Regions from separate parts of the Pseudoalteromonas sp. SWN29 genome, predicted to be linked through region 2. Evidence: riboswitches for the same ligand, from Rfam matches in the RefSeq annotation. Region 2 holds a riboswitch; the other holds the start of a gene.

Region 1 (15,462 bases), on a different contig from region 2:
GCAATGGGCTCACCGGCTTTAATATGTCCGCCAAGGGGGGCTATGTATTCAACCATGCCGCCAATAGGGGCGTAATAAGCAAAGTAGTCATCTAAATTACATGCATAGCGAGTGATGTTGGCTGGCGTATGCGGTGCGTTTTGTAATACGCCTTTGTGATTTAAGTAACTTAAAATGCTGTTTGCATCGTTTAATGCTTCTTTTAAGTCTATTTTTTCTTGGCTGCCTAGCTCTACAGTAAATGCTTCTACAGGTATTGATAATTCGCGACCTTGTCCGCTAAGCGCATCACTTAAATGCCACCATGGGCAAAAGTTTGCTTCATCCATCGCACCGTCAAAATCACTAGGAATAAGCAATACATGTTCAATATTAAAGTAACGTGCGCTGTCGGTTGCATAGGTTGGGCAGTACAGATGCTTGCTTGAAATAGGGCCTGTGTGTAAATCGAGCACTATATCAGCTTGATGCGCGAGCTTTTGTAAGTTAAGCGCAATGCGTTTACCCGTATTAAGTAAATAAGCAGGGCCGTTGAGTTTGCTGTCTACTTCGTCAATAAGTGCCTGTTTGAAGTTACTTTTTAATGTAGCGTCGTCATACTGAGTATGATTTTGTGCAAACTGTGTCACTAAATTTTTATTGTAGTGATACATGCGATTCCAATTAGTACCCGTAATCGGATCGAATCGGCCAAGGGTAAACTCGCCAGATTTTTGATTACAGCCAATAGGATTTGCATAAGGTACAAGGGTAATATCGCCACTAAGGTTAAGGTGTTTTAATTGCTCAAGCAGCTGAAAAATAACTGCGTTACCTTGCACTTCAGCGCCATGCATATTGGCCTGAATGTAAACACTTGGCCCTGTGTCATCGCCTTTTAAACGATACACAGGAATTGTAAGTGGTAAGCCGTTTGCAACTTCCCCTACTACAATGTTCTCTTGGCTGATGTGTGTTGTATTACTCATGCTTATTACCTTAAGTAGTGGCTGGCATTTTCGGCTTGGCGAACACAGGTAAGTTTACCGTTTTGCAATGTGTACTCGGCAGCGAGCTCATGGCATAAAAAATACGGCATACTTTCGGTAAAGCCGTAAGCACCGCATTGGCTAAACACTAGCCAGTCGTGCTCATTTAAATCGCTTGGTAAGTTATGTTCACCCAAGCAATCAAGCGCTGTACAAAGTGGGCCGTATAAAGTGACCGCTTGAGTTTTAGCACTGGATTCACGTAGTAATGCAGCAGGAAAGTCTTGGCTGGTAACAGCAGGGCGTAATAAGTGATTTATACCGCCGCTTAAAATTACTTGCTGTTGATTATAGTTTTGTTTGCGCTCTACTACTGGGTTTGCGTAATGACCGCATTCGCCAACGGCATAACGACCCAGTTCCATCCATAACTCTTCTACACCCGCATCATTTTTAATTTTAGCGAGCGCAGCTATTAAGTCATCCCAATCAAGTGTTGTTTCGCTTTGTGTGTATGGAATACCTAAACCGCCACCTAAATCGAGAATTTTAAGGCTAATATTTAAATCGCTGGCAAGTTGGCTAAGGGGTGCAATCATTTGTGACCACAATTCGCTTAGCTTTTGCGTGCTAAGCATATTGCCCCACTGAAAAATATGTAAGCCGTCAAACTTAAGTGCAGGGTACTCGGCTACATTGAGTGCTTGCCACTCATCACAACCCAAACCAAACGGCGTAAGGCTGTCGCCGCCCAGTGGGTTTTTTTCACCTTCAGGCCAACGTAATTGCACTCGCAGTAGTACTTGGAGTTGCGTATTTTGTAGTTGCGCTTGTTGGTTTAACCAACGTACTTGATTAAGGCTTTCGGTAACAAATATGCGCACGCCGCGCTCAATAAAATGTTTAATTTGTTTAGGGCTTTTTGCAGGCCCTGTGTTGAGCACGCGCTGCGAACTAATGCCTTGTGCTAGCACTTGCTCAAGCTCACCTTTACTTGCTACGTCAAAATTAAAGCCAGCGCTGTCTAAGCTTTGAATAATTTTAGACAGTGGATTTGCTTTTACCGCGTACCACAGTTTTACATCGGTTTGCGCAACTAAACGCGCAAGATGCGTGTTTAGTTGATCTAGGTCGTAAACAAAAAAAGGGGTATCAAGTTGTTGTGTAATTGTATTTACAGCAGTTTTGATAGGCGTGCTCAAAAAGCTCATTATCGTAAAACCTCTTCAAGTAATAACGATGCATCGCTTTGCTCGTCGCGGTATTTAACAATTAACGCACACGACATGCTTAAGCCTTGCTCGCGCGCCCATTCGTTTGACGCAGGGCGAGAGCCTGGTATTACAATGGCGTACTCAGGGATTGGCTCGCCTTTATCAAGCTGGCGCTCGTTTACGCAGTCGTAAACCGGAATAGTTGCCGATAAACGCACGCCAGGAGCGAGTACTGCACCTTTTTTAATGACTACGCCTTCAACAAGAATACAGCCTGCACCAATAAAGGCATCGTCTTCTACAACGACTGGGCTTGCACCAATTGGCTCAAGTACACCACCAAGCTGCACTGCAGCACTTAAATGTACGTTTTTACCTACTTGTGCACACGAGCCCACTAGTGCGTGGCTATCTACCATTGTGCCTTCGTCGATGTATGCACCAATGTTTACATACGCTGGTGGCATAATAATCGTGCCTTTAGCAACATAAGCACCACGGCGAACACTTGAACCACCCGGCACCATACGCACGCCATCTTCAGCACTAAACTCTTGCGGAGCTAGGTTATGTTTATCAACAAAACCACCTGCAAACTCAGTATTAGTGCCATTTTTAAAGGCTTCTAAAATGCCTTGTTTTACTTCTACGTTAGCTTGCCATTGGCCGCTTTCGTTTTGTGATGCTGCGCGTACTGCGCCCGATTCTAAATTATTTAATAGTTCTAACCAGCTCATTATAAAAACCTGTATTTAATGCCAAGATAAAATGGTGTTGTTTGCAGTTGTGATGCAATCGGTTTGAGTTAACTCAAGATGTGTTAAAGGTGGACGCAGTTGCGGGCTGCTTAAGCGACCTTGCAAATGCATCAGTACCTTTACGGGAATAGGGTTTGCGACAGCAAATAGGCTATTAATAGCGCTTGACCACTGGGCAAATAAATTAGGGTATTGACCGCTTAAACTACGCTTTACAAATTCATGGGTTTGCACCGGCCATGCGTTTGCAGCTACCGACACCAAACCTTTTGCGCCAGCTTGAGCAAAATAAGGCATTAGCGCATCGTCGCCACTGTAAATAGCTAAATTAGGTGCAGCTTGGCGGTAAGCTTCAAATTGAGCAATACTGCCGCTCGCTTCTTTTAGTGCCCATAAATTTTTATTGTTTTGTAAGTTTTGAATTGTTGCTGTTGGAATGCTTACAGCACTGCGACCAGGTACGTTATAAAGCATACATGGGTGAGCGCTTGCATTAAGTAGGCTTTCAAACCAATGAGTTTGACCTATAGCGCCGGGCTTTGCATAAAGGGGTGAGCCAAGTAAAAAACTATGAATAGGCAGCGTATTACAGAAGTTAACCCACTCAATTTGTTGTTTTAGATTACTACCGCCCACAGCAACCATGAGTGGCACTGTGGGTTTTAGCTTGCATACGTGCTCAACAATGGCTTGTTGCTCTTTTTGCGTAAGCGCTAAACCTTCGCCCGTACTGCCGAGTAGCAAAATACCGTTATGTGCGGCTTCTTGATCCCTAACCAGCTTAGTTAACGTGTTGTAGTCAACATCGCCGTGTTGATCAAATGGCGTAACAAGCGCGGTCCACAATGAGTAGTCGTTTAAATTGAAATTGTTGATCATCTCTCACGAACTTATAATTTGTACCAATTTTATTAAATACGTGATCATTTTAGCGATAACTAATTTAATGCAATTGGTAGTATTCGAAGAGTTAAAAAGCTTTATGGAAGGAGCCGCATTAACGTCGTTCGAACTAATAATTCGAAGAGCGAATGGGCTTAAAATAATAGGGCGCACGGCCTTAATATTTAAGACCAGAAGCTCTCCACCAAACTAATAAGCTGCTTGTTATAAGCAGCTATTGGTGACAGTCGCTAGGGTTCAACCTAGTCGCCCGAAATAAACACCTCGCAAAAGTGATTACTTCTCGGCGTTAATTCCCCTCACGTATGCTCACTGGAGTTTGCGCTCCTAACATACGCTACCTGAATAACGCACCTCTTCTAGCCCTTTGCACCTGTTTGTAGAGTAAAAACTTACAAACCTGTGCAATTTAAATAGGGTAATTACGGCGATTAAAGCATTTTAGCCGTCTAGGTGTCAAGCGACTAAATGCATATTCATTCATCCATAATGGGAGTGGTTACGTATTGGGTGCTTTTCTCGTACACTAGCAATATAAGTAGTGAGGTATTTAATTAGTATGGAAAAATTTAGCGATATTTATAAGCGAGCGGTAGAGCGAAAAGGCTCCGAAAAAATGCTTAAGTTATTACTTGCAAAACCGCTATCTAAAAAACAACTAAGCACGTTAAGTGACGACGATTGGCTTGAGGAATTTACTCGAAAAGTATTTCAAAGCGGCTTTTATTGGTCAGTCATTAATAATAAGTGGCCAGGCTTTAGAGAGGTTTTTTGGGATTTTAGCGTTGATAAGTTATTAATGATGCCACCCGATATGCTGGAACAAAAAGCAACGGATGAGCGAATCGTTCGTAACTATAAAAAAGTAAAAACAATTACCGAAAATGCTTACATGATCCACGAAATAGCAGGGGAACATGGCAGTTTTAGCCAGTTTGTCGCTAATTGGCCAGCAGACGATATTATTGGTTTATGGGCGTATTTAAAAAAACATGGTTCGCGTTTAGGCGGAAATACAGGACCTTATGCGCTACGAGCACTTGGTAAAGATACCTTTTTACTATCACGCGATGTAGAGAATTACTTACGTGCTCATAAAATTATAGACGGCGGCTTACAAACTAAAAAATCACTGAGTGCTGCCCAAGCTTTTTTTAATGAAATGCAAAAGCAAAGCGGCTTAAGTATGCAAGAGTTAAGTTTAATTGTTGCTTATGGCGTTGGTGACAACCGTGTTGGTATAAGTCAGCAATAATAGGAATTACCATGAAATTAGTGCCAAGATACACAGACATTACGGAAAACTTTGCGATAGAAGATTTTCCTGCAAGTGTTGCCTCTCCTCAGTTATTGCTGTGGAACGAGAGCTTAGCAAAAGAGTTTAATATTAACGTTGCAGCTGATTTGCGTGCTAGCACTTTTAGCGGTAACGAAAAGCAGGCGATTCCTGCAGTAGCACTTGGTTACTCTGGGCACCAATTTGGACATTTTTCACCACGTTTAGGCGATGGGCGAGCGCATTTGCTGGGCGCTATTAATGATGATAAAAACCAGTTGTGGGATATTCAATTAAAAGGCTCTGGTGCTACTCCTTACTCAAGAGGGGGAGATGGACGTTGTGCACTTGGTCCTGCTATTCGTGAGTACGTAATGAGCGAGGCAATGCATGCACTGGGGGTTAAAACCACCCGATGTTTAGCCGTCGTTGGTAGTGGTGAAACGGTTTATCGTAATCCGCCACAAGCAGGTGCCATAGTGACTCGTTTAGCAACGAGCCATATTCGTGTTGGCTCATTTCAATATTTAGCGACGCAAGGCGATGTTGAAGGGCTTAAAAATTTAGCTGATTTAGCTATTGAACGACACTACCCAGAAATAACAGATACAGGGCCACAACGCTATTTAGCCTTTTTAGGCGCTGTAATTAAAAGCCAAGTTGAATTGGTGGTTAGTTGGATGCGCGTTGGTTTTATTCATGGAGTAATGAATACCGATAATACGCTAGTAAGCGGAGAAACCATTGATTACGGCCCCTGCGCCATGATGAATAATTTTGATTTTGACACCGTGTTTAGCTCTATCGATAAACAAGGTCGTTATGCCTTTGGTAACCAGCCTAATATAGCTAACTGGAACTGCGCACGCTTAGCTGAGAGCTTAATACCGCTTATTAGTGATGATGACGAGCAAGCTGTTTCGTTAATGACGCCATACATTAATAGCTTTGCTGAGCAGTTTAATGCTGAGTTTACGGCTATGTGGGAGAAAAAAATGGGCTTGCGTGCAAAAAATGCAAGCGGAAGTGAGTTAATTGCAGAGTTATTAACGCTATTAAAAGATAACCAGCTCGACTACACCAATACCTTTGATGTGCTTACTGAATCCTTAAAAGGAGAAACAGTAGTACCCGAGTCGCTAATCGAATGGAGAGCTAAGTGGGTAAACTTAACTGACAATAATAGTTATGAAGTAATGAGAGCGGCAAATCCTCGTGTAATTCCTCGTAACCACATGATCGAAAAAATAATTGCAGAGTATAATGCTGCAGGGTCTAGTGAGTTACTAAAGCGCTTTATGAAAATAGTGGGAAATCCGTATTCTGATGACGAAAAGCTATCAGAATTTCAGGCTGCACCGATAAATGATAATGATTACCAGACTTTTTGTGGTACTTAATTACTAACCTTGAATATAACTACATGATTAAAAAGAGTCATTTTTTAATCAAAAATGTGCATATATGTAGGGGAATGTTAATTCTGGTGGTATTATGCGCCGAATTAAAGCCAAGCAATATTTCTTTGCATTTCTGAGAGCATTTAATTTAATTGCTCTCACATTCCTTGTTCAGTACTAATTTACAAAAAACTACTATATTTATTTTTCAATAAAGTTTTAATTTCGCCTATAGTAAGTGGATGTGTGTTGTGACAGGGCATTAAAAAATTTATAAACTTTATTTTTCGTTAAGTATTGATTAACAAAGGCTCAGTTAGTCTATATAAAACTGATTGAGCTAGTATCGATTAGCTACAATTTTAAATTGTTCAAATGGGAAGAAAACAATGAAATTAAAATCACTTACAATTGCAATCGCGTTGGCTGCAACTAGCGCATCTACATTCGCTGCTGATAAAGAAGAAGGTTTCTACATTGGCGCATTTGGCGACTACTACGACGCATCTTGGAAAAACATGCGTGATCAAGCTGGTCTTGACGTAAATGAATCAACTGGCTGGGGTGTTGAAGCTGGTTACCGTTTCAGTGATTACTGGAGCGCACGTCTTGAATATGCAGATATGGATTTTAATGCTTTTGATAAAGTTGCTGGCAACCGCAATAATATCGATGGCGAGCGTTACGGTATTGATGCTCTTTACCATTTAAATGGCGGTCCTTTCTACGGTCTTTTCGGTATTAAAGAAATTGATGTAGTTGATGACAACACATTCTTAAATGCAGGTGTTGGTTACCAACACTTCATTACAGATGGCTTATTTGTAAATGCTGAAACAGCTGTATACCAAGGTCTTGACCGTGGTTACACAGATGTAGGCGCTAAAATTGGTATTAACTACTTATTTGGTCAAAATTCAGCTCCTGTAGAGCCAGTTAAACCAGCTCCTGAAGTTGTTGAAGTGGCTGTAGCTCCTTTAGATAGCGACAACGACAACATTGCTGATGCAGATGATAAGTGTGCTAACACACCTATGACTGATGCAGTTGATGGCACTGGTTGTACTTTATATGAAGACAAAGAAGTAACTGTAAGCTTATTAGTGACTTTCCCTAACAATGCTTCAGCAGTATCTACTCAGTACTTAAATGATATTGAAAAAGTATCTGCATTCTTAAAAGAGTACCCAGATACAACAGTACTTTTAGAAGGTCATACTTCTTCTGTAGGTAAAGCAACTTACAACAAATGGTTGTCTAAAAAGCGTGCTGACGCAGTAGCTAAGCAATTAGTTTCTGAAGGTATTGCTAAAGACCGTATTACTACAGTTGGTTTAGGTGAAGAGCGTCTTAAAAATGATGCTAACACTAAAGCTGCAAACGCAGAAAACCGTCGTGTAGAAGCGCATATCAAAACTATCAAAAACGTTAAAGTTTTACGTTAATTAAAATAGTTTGTAATAAAAACCCAGCTTAGGCTGGGTTTTTTTATGTCTGCAATTTAGTTAATAGTAATGATTATTACTTAACAAACATTCATGAAAATAGATTTTACTACAACTACTATTCATAGTATTTATAATCGGTATAATCAGTTGCGTAACTGGATGGATTTTCATCTAACTATAAAAGCTTTATAATCACGCGTTAGAATACTATAAGTATTGGGTAACTTATTTGCGCATGAAGCGCTACCGAATACTTTCACGTCACCAAGAGGGCAATATTGTGCTACAAGATTATCGTAAACACGTAGAAGAGCGTGCCGCGTTAGGTATCGTACCAGCGCCATTAGATGCTCAGCAAACAGCTGATCTTATTGAATTAATAAAAACTCCACCGGCAGGTGAGGAAGAATTCATTTTAGATTTATTCATCCACCGTATACCAGCAGGTGTTGATGATGCAGCTTATATCAAAGCAGGCTTTTTAGCCGCTGTATCTAAAGGTGAAGCTAATTCTCCGCTTGTTTCTAAAGAAAAAGCGGCAGAATTATTAGGTACAATGTTGGGCGGTTACAATATCGCGCCAATGATTGACCTACTTGATGACGAAACACTTGCACCAATCGTAGTTAAAGGCCTTTCAAATACATTACTTATGTTTGATGCGTTCTACGATGTAGAAGAAAAAGCAAAAGCGGGTAACACATTCGCTAAGCAAATTATCGAGTCTTGGGCAAATGCAGAATGGTTTACTAATAAACCAGCTGTTGCTGAAAAGATCTCAGTTACTGTATTTAAAGTAACTGGCGAAACAAATACTGATGACTTGTCACCTGCACCAGATGCATGGTCTCGTCCAGATATCCCACTTCATGCTTTAGCAATGCTAAAAATTGAACGTGACGGTATTACACCTGATAAAGCGGGCGAAGTTGGTCCAATTACTCAGCTTGAAGAATTAAAAACGAAAGGTTTACCACTTGCTTACGTAGGTGATGTTGTGGGTACGGGTTCTTCTCGTAAGTCTGCAACTAACTCTGTACTTTGGTTTATGGGCGATGATATCCCGTTCGTACCAAACAAGCGTGTTGGCGGTGTATGTTTAGGTAATAAAATTGCTCCAATCTTCTTCAATACAATGGAAGATTCAGGCGCATTACCAATCGAATTAAATGTTGATGAGCTTAACATGGGTGAGCAAATCGACATTTATCCGTACGAAGGTGTTGTTAAGCAACATGGTACTGATAAAGTGATTTCTACTTTTGAGCTTAAATCTGATGTGATTTTAGATGAAGTTCGTGCTGGTGGTCGTATTCCACTAATTATCGGTCGTGGTTTAACTGATAAAGCGCGTACATCTCTTGGCTTAGGCGCAACTGATACATTTAAAGTACCAACAGCAACAGAAGTTTCTGATAAAGGCTTCACACTAGCGCAAAAAATGGTTGGTAAAGCATGTAACGTTGCAGGTATTCGTCCAGGTCAGTACTGTGAGCCTAAAATGACAACTGTTGGTTCGCAAGATACAACAGGTCCTATGACACGTGATGAACTTAAAGATCTAGCATGTTTAGGTTTCTCTGCAGATTTAACTATGCAGTCATTCTGTCATACATCAGCTTATCCTAAGCCTATCGATGTAAGCACTCACCATACGCTTCCTGATTTCATCATGAACCGTGGCGGTGTTTCACTTCGTCCAGGCGATGGTATTATTCACTCGTGGTTAAACCGTATGTTATTACCAGATACCGTAGGTACTGGTGGTGATTCACATACACGTTTTCCATTAGGTATTTCATTCCCAGCAGGTTCGGGTGCAGTAGCATTCGCAGCAGCAACGGGTGTTATGCCACTTGATATGCCAGAATCTATTTTGGTTCGTTTTAAAGGCGAAATGCAACCAGGTATCACGTTACGTGACCTTGTTCATGCAATCCCTTACTACGGTATCAAGCAAGGTTTATTAACAGTTGAGAAAAAAGGTAAAATTAACGAATTCTCTGGTCGCGTACTAGAAATTGAAGGCGTTGAGCACCTTACTGTTGAGCAAGCATTTGAATTATCAGATGCATCTGCAGAGCGTTCTGCTGCTGGTTGTACAGTTAAACTTTCTAAAGAGTCTATTTCTGAGTACCTTGAGTCTAACATTGTTATGCTTAAGTGGATGATCTCTGAAGGTTACGGCGATGTACGTACGATTGAACGTCGTATTACTGCAATGCAAGATTGGTTAGCTAACCCAGAACTAATGGAAGCTGACGCTGATGCAGAGTATAAGCATATCGTTGAAATTGATTTAGCTGAGATTAAAGAACCTGTTCTTTGTGCTCCAAATGACCCAGATGATGCGCGTCTTCTTTCTGATGTTGCTGGCGAGAAAATTGATGAAGTATTCATCGGTTCTTGTATGACTAACATTGGTCACTTCCGTGCTGCTGGTAAGTTGCTTGATGGCTTTAAAGGTCAACTTCCAACTCAACTTTGGGTTGCTCCACCTACTAAGATGGACAAAGACCAACTTACGGAAGAAGGTTACTACGGTATCTTTGGTCGTGTTGGCGCACGTATCGAAACTCCAGGTTGTTCACTGTGTATGGGTAACCAAGCACGTGTTGCAGATAAAGCGACTGTAGTATCTACTTCTACACGTAACTTCCCTAACCGTTTAGGTAATGGCGCTAATGTATTCTTAGCATCATCTGAGCTTGCTGCAGTAGCCGCTATTTTAGGTAGATTACCAACATCTGCTGAGTACCAAGAATATGCAGCGAAGATCAATGCAACGGCGTCAGATACATACCGTTACTTGAACTTCCACCGTATGCCTGCTTACACTAAAAAAGCAGACAACGTGATTATTCAACAAGCTGTATAATTTTTAGAGTTTGTTTAAAAACCCGCTTCGGCGGGTTTTTTATTGGCTAAAATAAATATTAGATAGTTAATGCTCTATTTTATGGTTTATTACATTGAATTTAGCTAATAATTAATTTAAATATAAATAATAAAGCAAAAATTCCTTTCTATATGCATTAAAATCCTCACCAATATTCTCATTATTTTAGGCGAGATTTTATGACAGCATTAAACAACCAGAATTTACTGCAACTACGTTTTGTTAACCAAGCAAATATTGATTTGGTTAAGCCTTCTTTTGATAACCTGCCTGCTAATCCTTATGCAGATGGTGCCTTTCGTAAACGTCGTTACTCAGTAGTTAAAATGCAAAATGGTGAAATAAAGTTACAACAAACCAAAGCATTTGTTCAAGACGATTCAATTAATACTTTTCAGGGTAATGTAGAGCGTACTTACGAAAACCTAGCGCAAAGTTTACTTGAGTCAGAAGGCATGAAAAGCATTGTGAATGAGTTTCGCCAACTTACCGGTATTGATGAAGAACGTGATATTGAAATCCATCAATTCCGTATGCTTGCCATTGATAGCGATACACCTGCAGCGCCAGAAGGCGTGCATCAAGATGGTTTTGACCATGTATGTATATGCGGTGTTTCTCACGAAAATTTAGAAGGCGGCGAGCTACTTGTATATGAAAACAAGCAAGCTGAACCGTGTTTTAAAATGGAAATAAAAGACGGCATGTTTGCATTAATAAATGACCGTCAAGTGTGGCATAACGCAACACCGATGAACAAAATTGATGCTAGCAAACCAGGTTACCTGGATTGCTTTGTATTAACGTCTTAAGGAATAAGCATGAATATAACGCAATTACGTGAGCAGTTTCCTGCATTGATGCAAAACGTTGATGGTAAATCGCCAATATTTTTAGACGGACCAGGTGGCTCGCAAGTACCAACATCGGTGCTTAATGCGATGACCGCTTATTTAGGTCATTATAATTCGAACCTAGGTGGCGCGTTTTTCTCAAGCGATAAAACCGTTGAGTTGATGGCGAATGCGCGCCAAGCCGCCGCTGATTTACTTAATGCGCCTAGCTCACAACAAATTGTGTTTGGTCCAAACATGACCAGCCTTACGTTTAGTTTTAGCCGTGCTATTTCACGTGACTGGCAGGCTGGCGATGAAATAATTGTAACCAATGCTGATCACTTCTCAAACGTGTCGTCGTGGCAACAAGCAGCTGAAGATAAAGGCGTTAAAGTTAACACCGCACTTATTAACGAAGCTGATTGTAGCTTAGACATGGCGCAATTTGAGAGCTTATTAAACAGCAATACTAAGCTTGTAGCGGTAACTTACGCTTCAAATACCACAGGTTCAATTAACAATATCAAACGTATAGTAGAGCTTGCTCACGCTGTAGGCGCACTTGTTTATGTTGATGCGGTACATTACGCACCACACGAGCTTGTTGACGTGCAAGCGCTTGATTGCGACTTTTTAGCCTGCTCTGCATATAAGTTTTTTGGCCCGCATTTAGGTATGGTTTATGGTAAAAAAGAGCATTTAGACGGGTTTACGCCTTATAAAGTTGAGCCAGCTAAAGACGTAGCACCAGGACGCTGGGAAACCGGCACACAAAGCTTTGAAGCTATGGCTGGTTTTATTGCGGCAGTTGATTACATTGCAGCAATTAGCGAACTTGACGACAGCCATTCACGCCGCGAAAAGCTAAGTATTGCCTTTGCTAAAACTAAACAGCACGAAATGGCCCTTAGTGAGCACTTTTTAACGCGTTTGGTAAATTATCCGCGTATTAAATTATTTGGTATTGATGACTTTGATCGCTTAAACGAGCGCACACCTACTTTTGCTTTAACGTTTGAAGGGCTTGAGCCACGTGAAGTGTCTGAATTTTTAGGTAAGCAGCATATTTGCGTGTGGGATGGTAATTTTTACGCACAAGGTTTGTGTAAACAATTAGGTGTGCTTGATAAAGGCGGTGTAGTGCGCATTGGTTGTATGCATTACAACACGATTGCTGAACTTGATAAGCTATTTGACTTATTTGATGAACTACTCGGTTAATCATGTAAGTTTTGGTGCGCTAACTCTTTGGCGCACCGTATATTTGTTCTGCGCGGTTAAACAGTACCCACGAGGTTAAAATATATTTATCGTTTGATACTGGCTTATTACCTCTATGAGTATGTGTAAAGTAGCCTGGGGCTATTACCATAGTGCCTTTTTTTGGGGCTATTTTACGATTTTGATAGTAAAACTCTGTTTCACCACCTTCTTCTACATCGTTTAAATAAAACATAAAGAGCAACACGCGATGCAACGCCTCGTTATGCTGTAACTGAGGGTAAACCTCACTGTGCCAGTAAGGATAGCCACCTTTATTTACTTCGTATTTTTGCGCCTGAATATTACCGAGTCTAAAAATTTGCTGAACTAGCAAAGGTAATTGCGGTTTGCCTACTTCTTCAAAATTCTCTTGGGTTAAATCGACTACGTCACCTGTTTTTGGGTGATAGACCTTTAAACCAAACGCCCCAATCAGCATAAAAATATGCTCCTCAACATACTTAAAAACATGCTGTGCAGTCGTTTGTTGTATGTGTTTTAATTGTTGTGCATATTCGGGGTGATTGTTTAGGTGTAGGTCGTGGCTGTCTTTTTTCTTTAAGTCGACACCGCCCGATGTCACTCCTTGTTTTACATGCGGGCTTTGCGCAAATATGGTAATAAATTGATCGCAAAATTCATCGCTTAATGCGTTATCAACAACGCGTATAAAGTCCGTCATGGTTTACCTTTATATAATTATTATTGGATTTTTATGTTTATTGAAAAAGTGATGCCGCGCTTTAGCGAAACAGATGCACTCGGACACATTAACAATACCGTACTCCCAGTATGGTTTGAAGTCGCACGTGGACCTATTTTTAAGTTTTTTACACCGGACTTAAATCCACACGATTGGAAATTGATTATCGCCAAAGTTGAAGTATCATTTGTCGGTGAATTATTTTACGGCCATGAGGTAACAGTTAAAACGTCTGTAGAGCACATAGGCACTAGCTCTTTTACGCTGAGACAAGAAGCGTGGCAACACGATAAATGCTGCGCAATAGGTAAGGCCATTATGGTGAGGTACGACTTTATTGCTAAATCAAAGCAAGCACTTAGCATTGACGAAAAAGCAGCGCTTAACGAGCATATTTACCAAAGCAGTTAACCTTACGAGGCTTATATTTTACATAAGCCCATACTGAGCTGAATTATTGTAAATATATGATGGCAACTGTAATTTTTTGTCGAGAATTTTTAACGTATTTAGATTGAGTTACAGGCTTCAATTATATACTATTTATATTATATATTGTTGCGCCGTTATAACAGGAAATGTTAATTCGGTAATTTGATTGGAGAATGCGTGTGACATCTATTGCCAATAACCAACCTTTACAAGTTATTCAGCTCAGTGATAGTCAAAATTTAACAGCTGAAATTTTGCCATTTGGCGCAATAATAAAAAGCATTAAATTTAAAAAACAAGAAATGACGCTTAGCGTCGATGACCCTCAATACTATCTTGAAAACCCATTTTACTTAGGTGCAACAGTAGGGCGATACGCTAATCGCATTGCAAAGGGGCGTTTTAACTTATCTGGTACGCAGTATCAATTAGAAGCAAATAATGGCCCTAATAGCCTGCACGGCGGTGTTAAAGGCTTTAATAAAGTACTTTGGCAAGTAACTAAACAAAGTGAAAGTGAAGTGGAGCTTTATTGTTGCTCACCCGATGGCGAACAAGGGTTCCCCGGTGAGTTGCAGGTTTGGCAAACGATTAGTGCTAAAAACGGCGAGCTTACTCTGAGCTTTAAAGCGATAACTAACAAAGAAACACTCGTTAATTTTACTAACCATTGTTATTTTAACCTTGATGGCAGCGAATCAATTAATGAACATTGTGTACAAATTAACACTAATCACTATCTTCCTATCGATAAAACCAGTATTCCACTCAATGAAGCCGCATTAGCTACAGGTACCTGCTTTGACTTTACTAAATCAGCTCAAATTGGTGAGGCATTAAGCGCCGCACATTCTCAGCTAGAAGCTGGCAATGGTTTTGATCACTGCTATATTTTTAATGATGACAGCAGTTTAAAAACGATGGCTACGTTAACTTCGCCACACACGAAGGTTAATTTAACACTTAAAAGTACGCAGCCAGGTATGCAGCTTTATACCGCTAACTTTGTAGGCGCGCCATTTAAAGCACGTCAAGCTTTGTGTTTTGAAGCGCAAAATTGGCCTGATGCGCCAAATCGTGAAAATTTTCCTAAAGCTAATTTATTACCGGGAGAGGATTACGAACAGGTTATTATTTACTCTTTTTCTGAGTGAATACAGCATTGCAATGTTAATTTAAAGAAAATTAAAAGCAAAAATACAGTGATTAAATGATGCTCATAATTAAGGAAAAGGTTGCACTTTTTATCGGTTTAAAGTATTTATAATATAAATAGTATTTGAAACTATATACACTACCACAACGACACAACGACTACACACAATCAGGAGTTTTTAAAAAATGATAATTAACAATAAGTTA
Region 2 (15,462 bases):
TTTGTACTCTTCAGAATATTCATCCAAAGAGACTTGAATTGTAGTTTTTGGGCTAATACATGCAAGTTTATTTATACTAGATTTACAATACTCCTTTCCTTTATCCGACTGATTAACTCGAGGAAAAAGATAATATAATTTGGTTTCAAAATCCTCATATTCTGGTCTAGAAATTGAAAGTAAGAATGCTATGACACCTGAGCATATAAAAAATAAGACGCTTTCAAGAGCAGAAGCAATGAATGAAACTATAAAGTCACTCGCCTCTCCAGTACTCTGAAAAATCCCTAAATCTACACCTGATAGCCAAAATTTATAGTGAATTGCTATACCAGCTATAAAAATTGAATATATTAATAAGCCTAAAAATACATATTTTAATATCTTTGTTAAATAAGGAGGTATATTTTTCTTGTAAGGAGGTCTCTTATTCATGTGATAATCAAACCATTATGGTGGCAGGTTGAATTGCCTAGTGCTTAATGTAATTATTCTATAGTAACTGCTAAACCATATTAATACCATAAGCCCTAGCCTAAGTTAAAAGCTTTCACCGTAAATACAACCAGCCATATATCTAAGTACTTCTTATAGCAAAACCTATAAACTCCCTCGCCCATATGCCATAATCTAAATAATTCATTATTTTAGTAACTTGGCGCGCATTTAGGCGCTTTTAAGTTAACTACTCAGGGTTTTCAGCATGGCATATCAAGAGCAAAATCAAGCAACAATCTACTGGTACGACTTTGAGACTTGGGGGGCAACCCCCCAGAAGGATAAGCCGAGCCAGTTTGCGGGCCTTCGTACAGACCTTGATTTAAATATAATTGGCGAGCCGCTTATTGAATATTGTAAGCCGCAAGCAGATTACTTACCTCACCCTGAAGCGTGTTTAATTACAGGCATCACCCCTCAAGTTGCGATGAAAAAAGGCTTAGTTGAGGCTGAGTTTATAGCAAAAATTCATGCCGAATTTAGTGTGCCAAACACCTGTGTTGCCGGTTATAACAGTATTCGGTTTGATGACGAAGTAAGCCGCTATAGTTTTTACCGTAATTTTTACGACCCGTACGAGCGCGAATACAAAAATAATAATAGCCGATGGGATATTATTGATTTAGTACGTGCTTGTTATGCACTGCGACCTGAAGGGATTGAATGGCCGTTAAAAGAAGACGGCAGCCCAAGCTTTAAGCTAGAGCATTTAACGGTAGCCAATGGTATTGAACACGCCGCTGCGCACGATGCGCTAAGCGATGTAACCGCCACTATTGCACTAGCTAAACTAATAAAAGAAAAACAGCCAAAGCTGTATAACTTCTTTTTTGGTTTGCGTGGCAAAAAAGCCCTTGCTGAATTGGTTGATGTTTTTAATATGACGCCGCTGGTGCATACCACGTCGCGCATACCTGCAACGCAAGGCTGTACCAGCTGGGTTGCACCAATGAGTTTTCATCCGGTAAATAAAAACGCGGTTATTTGTTTTGATTTAACTCAAAGCCCGCAAGTACTTATTGATTTAAATGTTGAAGAGTTACGCAAACGTTTATACACCAAACGCTTAGATTTGGCCGAGGGCGATTTACCCGTTGGCTTAAAACTGGTGCATTTAAACAAGTGCCCTATTTTAGCGCCTGCTAAAACGTTATTGCCTGAAAACGCCGCTCGTTTGGGGATTGACCGCGAACAGTGCTTAGCTAACTTAGCTATTTTAAAAGCCAATACCGACCTTCGCGATAAAGTAACGGAAGTGTTTAACGAGCAAGGCGATTACAGCGCAACTACTAACGTTGACTACTTACTTTACGATGGGTTTACAAGCCATGCCGACAAAGCTAAATTTGCGATTATTCGTGATGCTAAGCCAGATGATCTGGCTGGGTTGAATTTAGATTTTGAAGATAAAAAGTTTAATACGTTATTGTTTAGATACCGCGCTCGTAATTGGCCTGAAACACTAAACCAACAAGAGCTTGATCAATGGCGTCAATATTGCCAAAACAAGTTAATGCACGGTGAAGATCAACCATCAATTAATGCGCAAGATTTTATGATCACCCTTGAAAACCTAGCGCATGAACATGACGACAGCGAAAAAAACCTTACAATTTTAAAGGCGTTGTATAACTACGCTCAAAGCATGTAATTTGGTTTAGGTTTGTTTAGATTAGTTAGTATGTATAACACATGAAAAACGCGACGTTTTAGTAATAAAGCGTCGCGTTTTTTGTTTGAATTTTTATGGGCTTTGCCCATCACGCAAGCAAGCTTGGCGTCTACAAAATAGGCGTAAATTTATACCCCCGCGATAGACGTAGAGCTTGCTCACGTGAAAAGCGCAGCTTTTAATTTTTAACATGTGCAAAGCTGTTACTTTTTATGTAGCGCTTCAATGCGTGCTAGTAAGCTTGAGGTGTCGTATCTGCCGCCGCCAAGTGCTTGTACATCGGCGTAATATTGATCGACCGTTGCGGTCATTGGTAGTGTAGCGCCGTTGTTTTTAGCTTCATCGAGTGCAATGCCTAAATCTTTACGCATCCAATCTACGGCAAAACCAAACTCATATTCGCCCGCCCACATTGTTTTGTAGCGGTTTTCCATTTGCCACGAACCGGCTGCACCTTTAGAAATAGTCTCAATTACTTTTTCACCATCAAGCCCAGCTTGCTTGGCAAAATGTAAGCCTTCGGCTAAACCTTGTACTGCGCCAGCAATACAAATTTGATTAACCATTTTACAAAGTTGTCCCGAGCCAACGCCGCCTAACAGTTGGCTAAAACGACTAAACGCCGCCATAACTGGTTGCACTTTAGCAAATACAGCTTCACTACCACCTGCCATTACCGTTAATACGCCGTTTTCGGCGCCAGCTTGTCCGCCCGATACAGGCGCATCTATAAAGTCGATATTTTGTAGAGCCGCTTTTGCAGCCACTTCGCGGGCTACTTCAGCAGAGGTTGTTGTGTGATCAACCAAAACAGTGTGCGGCAACATGCCTGCTAATACACCATCGTCGCCATAGACCACTGAGCGTAAATCGTCATCGTTACCAACACACATAAATACGATGTCGGCATTGCTAGCAGCTTCGCGCGGGGTTGGTGCAAAGCTTCCTGAATGTTCTGCAGCCCACGTTTGTGCTTTAGCTTGTGTGCGGTTATAAACGCATACGCTGTGCCCTGCTTTTGCTAAATGCCCCGCCATTGGGTAACCCATTACGCCTAAACCTATAAATGCGACTTTCATTGACATAAAAATGACCTATTAAACTGATAACTTAGAAACTAGACCTCGATTATGTCAACCGGTCGATAAAAAAGCGAATGAAAGTCTTTATAAAATTTCCTTAGCAGGAAAGGTAAGTAGGTAACCTATGGACAGTATTTATCAATTTAATGCACCACTTTTTAACAGCGAAAATTTTTCTCTTAGTCAGTTACAGGGCAAAACCGTACTTATTGTTAATACAGCGAGTAAGTGTAATTTTTCGGTGCAATTAAATGCGCTCGAAAAGCTCTATCAGCAATACAAAGGCCATGGTTTTACTGTACTTGCATTTCCGTGTAACCAGTTTGGCCAAAATGAGCCGCTTGATAATTTAGCCATTAAAGACTTTTACCAAGATCAATTTAATACCTCGTTTGAGGTATTTGGTAAGGTAATGGTAAACGGGCCAGAGACGCACCCGTTATTTAATTATTTAAAGTCGCATACGCGGGGTATTTCGCAAAACCGTGCTATTAAGTGGAATTTCACTAAGTTTTTAATTAACTCACAAGGGCAACTTGTTGCACGTTATGCACCGCGCACTAAGCCCGAAACACTTAAACAAGTAATAGAAAGCAACCTACTGCAAGCCGCAAAGTTAAGCACAGCTAAAGATGGTAAAAAGGTATCTTCAAAAATACCTTTGTTTACCTCAAGTAAGGCTCCGCTTAAGGCTTAATTTAAATCAATAAAATGCGTACTACTAAAGCACAGGTTTATAAAGTAGTTTATTGTATTAGTAATAAATAATACTCCTTAAGCGTCGAGGCTATTACCATGAACATTGCTTTTTTTAGTACTCAAAAGTACGAACTGCCTTTTTTTGAACAAAGTACACGCGATCAGCGTGATATAAAAATAACGTATTTTGAGCAAGCCCTGAGCGAACAAACCGCTATTTTAGCAAACGGGTTTGATGCCATATGCGTGTTTGTTAACGACACCGTAAACGCCGCTGTTATTGAGCAACTGGCAAGCCAAGGCATAAACACTATTTTGCTGCGTTGTGCAGGGTTTAATAACGTTGATTTACCTGCAGCAAAAGCACATAAATTAAAGGTATTACGCGTACCAGCATACAGCCCAGAAGCAGTAGCTGAGCACTGCATAGCACTTATGCTAACGCTTAGCCGTAAAACCCATAAAGCGTATAACCGCGTTCGCGAAGATAATTTTGATTTAAACGGATTACTCGGTTTTAACTTGCACAATAAAACCGTGGGTATTGTGGGCTGCGGTAAAATTGGCCTTGCGCTGTGTAACATTTTAAATGGCTTTGGCGCTAAAGTATTAGTGTGCGACCCCTACGCACAACCTGGCAATTATACTATTACCGATATAAACACCTTGCTTAGCCAAAGCGATGTGATCTCTTTACATTGCCCACTTACCGAGCAAACTCATCATTTAATAAATGACGAGGCATTTAGTAAAATGAAAACCGGCGTTATGCTTATTAACACTTCTCGTGGCGCACTGCTTAACAGCAAAGCGTGTATTAATGCGCTTAAAACTAAAAAATTAGGCTACTTAGGGCTCGACGTTTACGAGCAAGAGTCGGAGCTGTTTTTTAAAAATCATAGCGACGAAATAAATCAAGACGATATATTCTCTCGTTTAGTGAGCTTTAAAAATGTTTTAGTAACGGGGCATCAGGGCTTTTTTACCCAAGAAGCACTCACCGAAATAGCAAATACAACCCTACTTAACGCGCTGGAAGTAAATGAAGGTAAATCTTTAACTAATGAGGTTTTATAAAGTTCTTGGCTATACCTAAATAACAGGTACAAAAAAAGCGAAGTACGTTTTAAACTCACTTCGCTTTATTAATCTATTTTAGGGCTTAGATAAAATTAACCAAAGGCAACGTTTGCAAATACCAAGGTCATTAATATTGGGCAAACAAAGCGAATATACTGAGCAAACCAGTAATGTAAGCCGGTTGTTGCTTGATGTAATTTGTTACCACGTTTCCACATCCAGCCTACAGTAATAAAGTAAAACAAGCCCATAAGCGGTAATTGGTATTGGGTAAATAGCATAATGACTAAGCCAAATAACCAATCAAAATTTAATATAATGGCGCTTGCACACACAAGTACAACGGCGCTAACTGCCCATGTTGCTTTGGTGCGGCTAACGTTGTGGTTTTCTACTAAAAACGCTACCGGAATTTCGGTGGTCGATATAGTTGACGTAACCGATGCGATAGACATTAATACAAAAAACAATAAACCGACTAATAAACCAATTTCGCCCATGGTGCTAAATAGTGCAGGTAAAATAGCAAAAATTAGCTGCCCTTCGCCAATCAGTTTACCGCCACTAAATACTTCAACGCCGTTGTGCTGCGCAACATAAATAGCAGGAATAATAAGTAACCCAGCTAAAAACGCCACACTGGTATCAAGTAAAGCAACACCTGCAGTGAGCTTTGGTAAATTAGCATCTGGCTGTAAGTACGAGCCGTAAATCATCATACAGCCCACACCTAGTGAGAGCGAAAAGAACGCTTGCCCCATTGCAGCAATAATTAAATTAGGGTCGAGTATTTGGCTAAAATCAGGAATTAAATACGCGGCAAAGCCTTCGCTTGCGCCATCAAGTGTAGCAATGTAGGCAATTAAACCAACAAGCAATATGAGTAGCAGTGGCATTAAACGGCGCGACCAGGTTTCTATTCCCGATTTGACCCCTTTTAAAATAATACTGGCAGTTAAAATAAGCATAAGCGGCGTAAATACAAAATTACGCAGCACTGAGTCGCTATGTAAAAACTCGCTTGCGCCTGTAAATCCAAAAAAGGTTGTTATGGGTTCAATAGCGTACGAGAGCATCCACCCTGCCACTATTGAATAAAAACTTAGCATAACAACTGCGCCCGCAAGGCCTATATAACCGGCTGCCGCACCTACTTTGCGGTTAGTGTTTTGCCATGCATCGCCCAATGCTTTTACAGGATTAGCTTGTGCTTTGTGGCCTAAATAAAGTTCGGTATACAGCGCAGGGAGCGCAAGTAAAAATATAACAATAAAGTAAACCAGTAAAAATGCACCGCCGCCATGGTTGGCCGCTTGCGTAGGAAAACCCCAAATATTACCCAAACCCACTGCTGCGCCAGCAGCGGCTAAAACAAAACCAAGTCGGCTTTGAAACCCATCACGCACTTGTGCCATACATCTACAAATCTGTTATTATTTTGATTATTGTGAATTAAACCATATTTCATGCCAGCTGAGTAATAAAATTGTACCCAGCCTTTGTTAGTGGCGTTAACCGCTCACAATATCAGCGACTTCTTTTGCTTTAGGGCTTTTATGACTGAACACTATTTTAAAAACGCCTTGAGTATTACTTCAACTCAATTGGCAAATTTGTCTTTAGCTAGTAACAGCCTTTTATTATTTAATGCTAAAACACTTGAGCTTAGTCACTTTAATTTGCCCGATTGCTTAAGCCCATTTGAGTTAACCATTATAAACCGCCGCAAAAGCCCTCAAGCTAAGCAAGAGTATTTAGCTACGCGGTTATTGTTAAAACACCTTATTAAAATAGCGCAGCCGCAACATGCGCACGTGGCGCTTAATAAAATGAGTACAGAATTTGACGAAGCAAGCTCAAAGCTGCAAATACATGTAAGTGGTGATGTTATTAATACCTGTATTTCGCACTCGCATGGTTTAGTTGGGGTCGCGCTAAATTTTGATAAAAGTGAGTTTGGTTTTGATATTGAAAAAGTAAGCTTAAAACGTCCGTTTGAAAAGCTCGCTAAGCATTTTTATCATAATGATGAAATTACACTTATCACCAAGCCCACTAATACCCAAGCCCAAGCAGATACGTTTTTTAGAATTTGGACATTAAAAGAGTCACTTGCTAAAGCCACCAGCCGCCCTATTGCAAAATTACTTAGCCCTAATGTGTTTGACGAATTAAATAGTGCAAAGCTTAGCGCTTGCAGTAATCGCGTTACTGTAGTTGATAGCAGTGACAGCAATGTTTGTTTTGATGTGAGTGTGGTGCATAAAAAAAGCACCGACTGGCGATGCTTTTTATTAACTGACTTTATTAATTAATTTTGTTAAGTAGCTTTATTAAGTGACTTTACTAGTTAATTTTACTAGGTGATTTTCCTGAATAACGATTACTTACGCAGCAAAATCATTTTCTAATAAACGGCTATGAATAGACTGCACTACGTTATCTGACTCAGTTTGCTCTACTAAAAAGCACAGGTTGTGCTTACTAGCACCGTGACAAATTAATCGAATGTTAAAGTCTTTTAGTACACTCATTAAGTTCATTTCGTGTTGGCGTAATTGAATCTCAGAGCCAATAAGTGCCACCAATGTTAGGTTGTTTTCTACCGAAACATGGCAAAACTCTGCAAGCTTATCTAGGCATTCTTGATCAAGCTCTGGGCGCGATGCGTTTTGCGCGTTATCAAGGGTAATAGCTACGCTGATTTCTGATGTGGTTACCAAATCAACCGATATATTGTATTCACTTAATAGTGTAAATACGCGTGCTAAAAAGCCGCTTGCTAGGAGCATTTCTGGGCTTTTAAGCGTAAGCAATATTTGGTTTTTACGTTGCGTTACTGCGCGTATACCTGGTTGCTGCGATTTTTCGCGCTCAATCCATGTACCGCCACGCTCTGGCTCGCGGCTAGAACCTACAAACACATTAATGTGGCTACGGCTTGCAGGTAATATAGTTGCTGGGTGCAATACTTTTGCACCAAAGGTCGCCATTTCGGCGGCTTCGTCAAAACTTAAACGTGCAATAGGCGTCGCTTTTGCGCACAAACGCGGGTCGGTGCTAAAAATGCCCACTACGTCGGTCCAAATATGCACACTTTTAGCATTAATTGCTTCAGCTAAAAGTGCAGCGCTGTAGTCTGAACCACCACGTCCAAGCGTTGTTGTTTGGCCATATTCGTCGCTGCCAACAAAGCCCTGAGTCACAATTACTTGAGTGTCTAATAACGGGATTAAATGTTCTTTAGCGGCTTGCGCTGTGGCTGCAACATTGGGCGTTGCTTTGCCAAATTGGCTGTCGGTTTTAAGCACCTTGCGTACATCAAATCGATCGGCGTTTAAGCCATTTAAACGCAGCACCTGAGCAAACAAATACGACGATAAACGCTCACCAAAGCTAAGTAGCTCATCGTGTTGTTTATCGGTTATTAGTGACTCTTGAGCCAATGTTTGAAATGCTTTTAGAGTTTCGTTAAAGCCAACTGCTAAATCGGCATCAAGCGATAACTCATCTAAAATAGTTTGTTGAATAGCAAGCACACCGTTTATGTGCTCTTGGCGCTCACTTGAGGTAATACTTGGTTTGCACAGTGCAACTAAGTGGTTAGTTACGCCGGCACTGGCGCTCACGGCAACAATACGTACGCTTTTATCTGCAACAATAATTTCGCTACAGCGACTCATCGCTTCAAAATTTGCAACACTTGTTCCGCCAAATTTGGCAACGATGTAATCTGACTTTGCGCTTAACTCTGTTTGAGGCGCTGATTGGGTAGTCATTTAGTCTCCTTTCGCGATATCCAAATCGCAATAAAACAAGAAGAACTTGGCAAAGGAATGCTTGAAGATAAGTCCACTGCCAGAAGCTCTCCACCTATATTGGTGACAGTTTTGAGGATTCAGCCCCATAAACCGAAAAATAATGACGACGTACCATTATTTTCCTCGGCGAGTACTTCCCTCCTTAATGATCATCGGCTTTCGTCGCCTAACATTAAGTACCTAAGTATCGCACCTCTTCTGAATGTTTTATTAACCAGTGGCTAATAAAACAAAACCCCACTAAGTAGCGGGGCTTTGAAAGTTATCGTTTAGACGTCTAGCTGTCAAGCATTTAATAATTTATGAGTTAAATAAAACTGCCCATGTAATAAGAGCCTGCATATCCAACCGTGTAACAAATTAATAAATGCAGCGATAAACGCAAGTAGCTCATAAAGGTAAGCGCTTTAACTTTACTCATGGCAATAATACCCGCAGCAGAGCCAATGATAAGCATTGAACCGCCCACGCCCGTTGCATAAGTAAACGACAACCAATGTTGTTGACTCATTACTATATCGGCTTTTAATAATGCAGCAGTAAGTGGTACGTTATCGACCCCTGCTGATAATATGCCCATTAAGTAGTTTGCGTACTCTGGCGCCATTACCGTGTATAGGTCGGTAAATTTACTCAACATGCCAATTTCTTTTAATGCACCTACAAGTAAAAGTACACCTACAAAAAACAATAATGTGTCGTATTCTATATCGCGAACAAAATCGATTATGTCTTTATTAATGTCTTTTTTGCGCATTAAAAATTGCGCCACTAAAAACATAACTGATAAGCCAAACAAAAAGGTGAGTAAAGGCGGTACGCTGTAAATTACGCTAAGCGTAAGTGTGCTAATTACGGTAGATAAAAATATAACAGCAATGGTAATGTCGGTTTTTTCAATGCGGGTTTTACCCGCACCGGCAAATTCAACTCGCCCTTTCATACCGATAGACAGTAGCGCAGCTAACAGCATAACGCTTGCAAGTGCTGGCGCTATAAGCAGCAATAAATGAGCTATGGTTACTTTGCCATCTAAAAATATCATCAGTGTGGTTACGTCACCGGTTATTAACGATACCCCGCCTGAGTTAACCCCAAACACAATAAGCGTGGCGTATTTAATGAGTTTTTTAGGTTCAAGTTTTAACGACATAACAACCGCAAGCGATATAAGCGTAGCTGTTACGTTGTCTGAAATCGACGAAAACAAAAATGCAAAACCACCCACCAAAAACATCAGCTTTTTTTCGCTAATACTTTTTGGCATAACACGATGCACAATATTTTCTATAAACCCCTTTGAATTTAAATAAGCGACAAAGGTCATTGCAGCCATTAAAAATAACCATAGAGAGGCAATTTCTAAAATATTTTCGTTTAGGAGGTGTTGAATCGTATCGGGGCTTTGCCCGTGTAGAGGGTATATAAAAAGAAGAATCCAGCAAAGCGTACCAAAAAACAGCGTGGTTTTAGCTTTATTGACATGGATTATATCTTCTATAACGATCAGTAAAAAAGCAACCGCTATCAGGGTTAGAATAATCGAGGAAACCATGGTAGTTAAACAACCTTTGATATAGTTTTAAAGAACACACAAATAACATTCCATTTCATGTGCCTATTTTCGGCGCGAATTTTAGCACTGCCTCTATGCAAAAACTATTATTAAATGGTCTTAAAAACGAATACTATATACAGACAAGGTTAATTAAAAATACGTAATAATGAGTATGAACAGAATACTCAATAATAAAATACTAGGATGTTGTAACCTCTTATGATCCCAGCTAAAAAGCTACTAAACACCATAACCGAACATTGGGGTGTACTAGAGCTATTATTTAAACGTTTTAAAATGGCTGACTTTAGCCTAAAAGACGTACAAAACGCGATTAAGCAAAAGCAGCCTACGTGGTCAAACGAACGCATTTATAAAGAAACAAATCGTTTGTTAAACCAAGATATTTTAATTCCACTGGCTAAATCTTCTCAGCTTGAAATAAATCGTGCTATTGCCGATTTTGCTACGTTTTTACTGCAAGAAGAGCATTTAGGCTTAGCGCAAGAAATTAGCGTATTAGTCGACGACCTTGCACGTTTAGGTAACCGCCTAGATAACGCTGGTGAAATAGAAGACTTTGACGATTTACGCCGCTACAGCCGCATTATGGATGATCGGGTCCGTAAAATAATGAAGCTCTATGCGCACAACGAAAACGCCATTTTAAATATTGTTGAACAAGCTAAATCTAATAATGCGGTCCAATCGCTGCAAAAGCGTTATAAAGCGGTAATAGAAGCGTTTGACGAATACATAGAGCCAATGCTTGAAATGGTTGATATACGTGGTGAATTTCATGCGTGTTTTACCCTCATTGAAGAGCAAATAAGTAAGCAAATACTGCACATTGAGCGCTCAGGTAAAGCGTACAACGACAAACGCATGCTGGAGCAATTACGTACCCGTATACTCGAAATGCATTTAGTGGGTCGAGAAAGCTTACGTAAAAGTGCCGATATGCTTATGCCGCTGCGCGAAGAGTTACGCCGTAATAACTTAATTACTCGCCAAGCAGCCAAAGTACTTGGGCTTGTACGTAAAAATGGCGTAGACAATATGCTAAGTGCTGTGCAACCACATTTTGTAAGCGACGCGCAGCGATATTCACTTGGTCAGCAACGTCATATTGTGGCTTACATGGCAAGCTTGGTTGAATTTGAACACGAAGAATACCAATTGCCAGATCAACAAGACGTGCCTGCATTTGTTACGCCTAATATTCCTGACTACAACGATGTTAAAACCAACTTTGCTAAGCGCTTTAATAAAAAACGCAAAAAGCCGCAACCCTTGCTGCAATTTTTAGACGAAAGCTACCCAAATCTCGATGCCGACGAAATGCTATTTTTGTATCAAAAATTAGTCAGCGACAGCGATATTAAAATAATTCAAAGCGATGAAAAAGCCCGCGTAAAAATTGCCGGTCAGCACTTTTCTTTATATCCATTTAATTCAGAGCCTCAGCCAGATTCAAAGGCAGGTAAGTAACTCTTATGATAGAAACTAGCATGACACACATAAACTTAGACGAGCTAACCCATCTACAAGCCATTAATAAAAAATTAGTAGCGGGTTATCACATTTGCGAGCAAGACAACGTAATGTGGCAAGAGCTTGACCAACACATAGAAAGCTACAGCGCCTTATTTACAGCCCTAGGCAACGATTTAAAACACGACAGCCGTGGCTTTTATTATTTTGGTAGCGACGAAAGCACGCCAAATATGGGCAAGATATCTCGCGCTATCGCGCTCACTATTTACATTTTAATTGAACACTACGCCAATACGGGTAAAGACCCAATGCGCGCATTGTTTGACGACGTAAACGATTTAGAACTCATGCAAACGCTGGTGCAAATTAACAAACACTTGTTTGATCAGCTTGAGATATTTTCGGGATCTGATTTGCGCAAAGATGTTTACCTGCGCATGGTGCGCTTAGGTTTAGCCCGTGAAGTAGAAGGCGGCTTTATGCTACAAGCGCCAATTCACCGCTACATAGATGCACTCATGGAAGTAAACGAAGAAACCTACATTACAGAGGACGAGGAATGAAAAATCTATACGGACTAAGTAAACTCGCCCTACTTAACACCGCAGGCTATGCAAAATGTGTGATTCCGCTTGATAAAAGCAGCTCTATTTGTGCGCCAAATAACACAGGTAAAAGCTCGGTTATTAACGCACTGCAGTTTCCGCTTATTAACGATTTGCGCTTAACAGAATGGGACGGACACGATTTAGATGAAACCCGTAAGTTTTATTTTTCATCCGATCAGTCGTACATTTTACTCGAAGCGAACTTACCTCATGGCTCGGTAGTGATTGGCGTTGCGGGGCTTGGTAAAATTGCCGGTTACGCGCATCAGTACTTTTGTTATCAAGGTAAACTTGATTTAGAGCAGTACACGCAAGGTAAAACAATTATTAAATTTACCAAGCTGTTCAACCATTTAAAATCGCTTAATTACAACCCTATTGAGCTTAAAGCACAAGAGCTAAACGCGCTATTGACTGGTGGCGCAACCCCGTTTGACGGCGACATTAACTTAAAAATGATCCCGCTTAATAATGTGCAAGACTCCTCTATTTATAAAGAAATATTCCGCCGCATTCTTAACTTACACAAATTAGGCGCAAGCGACGTAAAACGCTTTATGCTACGCGTGTTTGAACGCCATATGTCGAACTCTAAGGTCGACTTTTATGAAGTATGGCGCCGCTCGTTTGATAAAGTAAACCGCTCAAAACGCGAATTAAAAGCCCTTGAGTCAATGCAAGAGCCAATAGCAGCGCTTGAATCAATGCTTGAAAACCAAACGGTACTAAAAGGTAAATTAGCGGCGTACGCGCCTAAAATTGACCAAGCACTGATTGATTTTGATACCTATCAAGAGTCGCAACTTAATGAATTGGGCATTGCGCTTGAAGATATAGAGCACGAAAAACACGAGTTTGAGCAAAAGCAAAGCCTATACGTACAGCAATCGCGCGACATAGAGCGCAGACAAACTCAAATTGAGCAGTGGTTTTTAGATTACGATGCGCTTAAAAGCGAATTTGAACTGGTAAATAAAGCCACGCTTAAAACCAGCCTGACTCAATTAAAGCAAGATTACGAGTCGCTTTCGCACTCTATAACCAGCGCACAAGGGCAAAGCCTTCACACGCTTGACTACCGCATTAGCGAAACACAAAAACAAATTAAGAGCCTAAAGCTACAGCTTAAAAATCTTGAGTTTAATTTGTTTACCCGTATGCGCGAAGACCTCTCGTTAAAAGAAGTAGAAGAAATATCGCGCATATTAAACCCAGATATTCTTTCGTTTGCGACCACCACCAATGGCGATATAACCATTGATGACGAAGATGCGTTTGGGGAATTTTTATCGCTGTTAAGTGAAAACGTTAAAGGCGGTGTATTAACGCTACCAGGTGCGAGCATTAAGCTTAAAAAGCTATCCCCAGTGCAAATGCAAAGCGGCGAAAACAAAGAGCAATTAACCGCTCAGCTAAGTGCACTTGAGCATTCACTTAAAGAGTTTAAGCAACAACGCGACGTTGCAGCAAACGTTGCCGACAAGCAAAAAGAAAAAGACGCGCTATACGATGAGCTAATGAGTCTCGAGGGCGCACTAAAACGCTTAGAACAGTTTGATGTAATGCAGCAGTCGGTCGAAGCACAAGCCATGCTAAAAGAGCAATTATTAGCTGAACGCGATCAAGTTGACGACTACCTGCAAGATATTCAAAAAAATAGCGGCTCAATTGCCGATCGCCGCTCATTAATTAAATCAAAGCAAGAGCAAATTAATCGCCAAACAGAGCGCCTGCGCCAAGTTAAAAGTGAGCGAATTGACCACACGCTTGATTTATACAGCGGCAAAGTAACCCCGTACATGATTGATATAACAGTCGACTTTGATAACTTAAGCGACCTTGTTCATCACTTTAATAAAGACTGCCAAGAGCTGCGTAATTTTGACATAAACGTGCGCAACACCTATTTGCATGTGTATAACGCAGGCATTACTAAATTTGATAACGAAAACGACGAATTTACTAAATACCAAAAGCTAATTAGCGCATTTCATAATATTGATAACGAACGCGATGCTGTTGAACGCCAAGCACGCGTTGCGCTTACCGAAGTGGCCGCAACTATTAAAGGCTTGCGAGAAGATTTAGACCGACTTCGCCGCGAAATGAACAGCTTTAATAAAGGCATAAGCCAGCACCGTATTTCAAATCTGCAAGCGTTTAAAATTAACGTCATACCGCGCAAAATGCTGGTTGATAGTATAGATACCATTATCAGCACGTCGCATCAGTTTGAGCAAGGTGACACACTTGATTTACTTAGCCAAGAACCGTACAGCGAAAGTGCGGTAAACGAAGCGAAAGATCACTTAATTAAACTCGCCTCAGATAAAGCGGGCTTAACACTTACCGATTTATTTGATATTCGATTTGAAGTGGTTAACCGCGCAGGTGAAACAGAGCACTTTGAGAAAATAGATTCGGCGGGTTCAAACGGCACACGTATTACGATTAAGTTATTGTGTGGCATGTTGTTTATTCGTTATTTATTAAGTGACCAAGAACAAAACCTATACCGTATACCTATTTATATAGATGAAGCGGCCGACATTGACCCACAAAATCAAAAAGCAATTATAGAAACCGCACTAAGTTTTGGGTTTGTGCCTATATTTGCCTCAGTTAAGCCGCAAATAAGTTGTGACTATATTGTGCCAATTCGTTCAGTGAAAGATGGTGCACAAAACTGGGTAGACGAAAAAGATTGGATTGAAGTTGAACATTAGCCCAAGTAATTAGACTAAAATATAGGACGTTAAAATAATACACATTTAAATGATGTGTGTTATTTTAAATTAACGCATTTTATTGGAGCAAACGTAATGAAAAATATACTTATTGTTGCAGCGCTAGCACTACTTACAGCCTGTACACAAACCCCAGATTGGGATTACGATAAATCAGCCAACTTTAGTAATTTTAAAACATTTGCTTGGGTAGAAAACGC

Evidence for each region. A riboswitch is a leader RNA that binds a small molecule or an ion and turns the genes downstream of it on or off. The one in region 2 is predicted to bind lysine.
Region 1: it holds a riboswitch for lysine, as region 2 does, so the genes downstream of both, dapA (4-hydroxy-tetrahydrodipicolinate synthase) here and lysC (lysine-sensitive aspartokinase 3) in region 2, are expected to answer to the same signal.

The regions. Positions count from the first base shown of each region.
Region 1 covers NZ_JADYXE010000007.1:52,046-67,507, forward strand. Annotated here, with positions in the region: gene I6F53_RS04120 (succinylglutamate desuccinylase/aspartoacylase family protein) at 1-968, opposite strand, end outside; gene I6F53_RS04125 (PLP-dependent decarboxylase) at 974-2,179, opposite strand; gene I6F53_RS04130 (2,3,4,5-tetrahydropyridine-2,6-dicarboxylate N-succinyltransferase) at 2,179-2,919, opposite strand; gene dapA (4-hydroxy-tetrahydrodipicolinate synthase) at 2,935-3,819, opposite strand; lysine riboswitch at 4,010-4,210, opposite strand; gene I6F53_RS04140 (DNA-3-methyladenine glycosylase I) at 4,403-5,098, shown strand; gene I6F53_RS04145 (protein adenylyltransferase SelO) at 5,110-6,519, shown strand; gene I6F53_RS04150 (OmpA family protein) at 6,909-7,964, shown strand; gene acnB (bifunctional aconitate hydratase 2/2-methylisocitrate dehydratase) at 8,248-10,845, shown strand; gene I6F53_RS04160 (2OG-Fe dioxygenase family protein) at 11,046-11,678, shown strand; gene I6F53_RS04165 (cysteine desulfurase-like protein) at 11,688-12,923, shown strand; gene I6F53_RS04170 (2OG-Fe(II) oxygenase) at 12,943-13,647, opposite strand; gene I6F53_RS04175 (acyl-CoA thioesterase) at 13,681-14,079, shown strand; gene I6F53_RS04180 (aldose epimerase family protein) at 14,280-15,254, shown strand; gene I6F53_RS04185 (TonB-dependent receptor) at 15,442-15,462, shown strand, end outside.
Region 2 covers NZ_JADYXE010000041.1:887-16,348, reverse strand. Annotated here, with positions in the region: gene I6F53_RS15110 (hypothetical protein) at 1-435, opposite strand, end outside; gene sbcB (exodeoxyribonuclease I) at 704-2,149, shown strand; gene I6F53_RS15100 (NAD(P)-dependent oxidoreductase) at 2,374-3,255, opposite strand; gene I6F53_RS15095 (glutathione peroxidase) at 3,377-3,949, shown strand; gene I6F53_RS15090 (2-hydroxyacid dehydrogenase) at 4,048-5,028, shown strand; gene I6F53_RS15085 (sodium-dependent transporter) at 5,124-6,446, opposite strand; gene I6F53_RS15080 (4'-phosphopantetheinyl transferase family protein) at 6,588-7,346, shown strand; gene lysC (lysine-sensitive aspartokinase 3) at 7,419-8,810, opposite strand; lysine riboswitch at 8,886-9,058, opposite strand; gene nhaD (sodium:proton antiporter NhaD) at 9,160-10,407, opposite strand; gene I6F53_RS15065 (hypothetical protein) at 10,630-11,901, shown strand; gene I6F53_RS15060 (condensin complex protein MksE) at 11,922-12,470, shown strand; gene I6F53_RS15055 (ATPase) at 12,467-15,241, shown strand; gene I6F53_RS15050 (DUF4136 domain-containing protein) at 15,338-15,462, shown strand, end outside.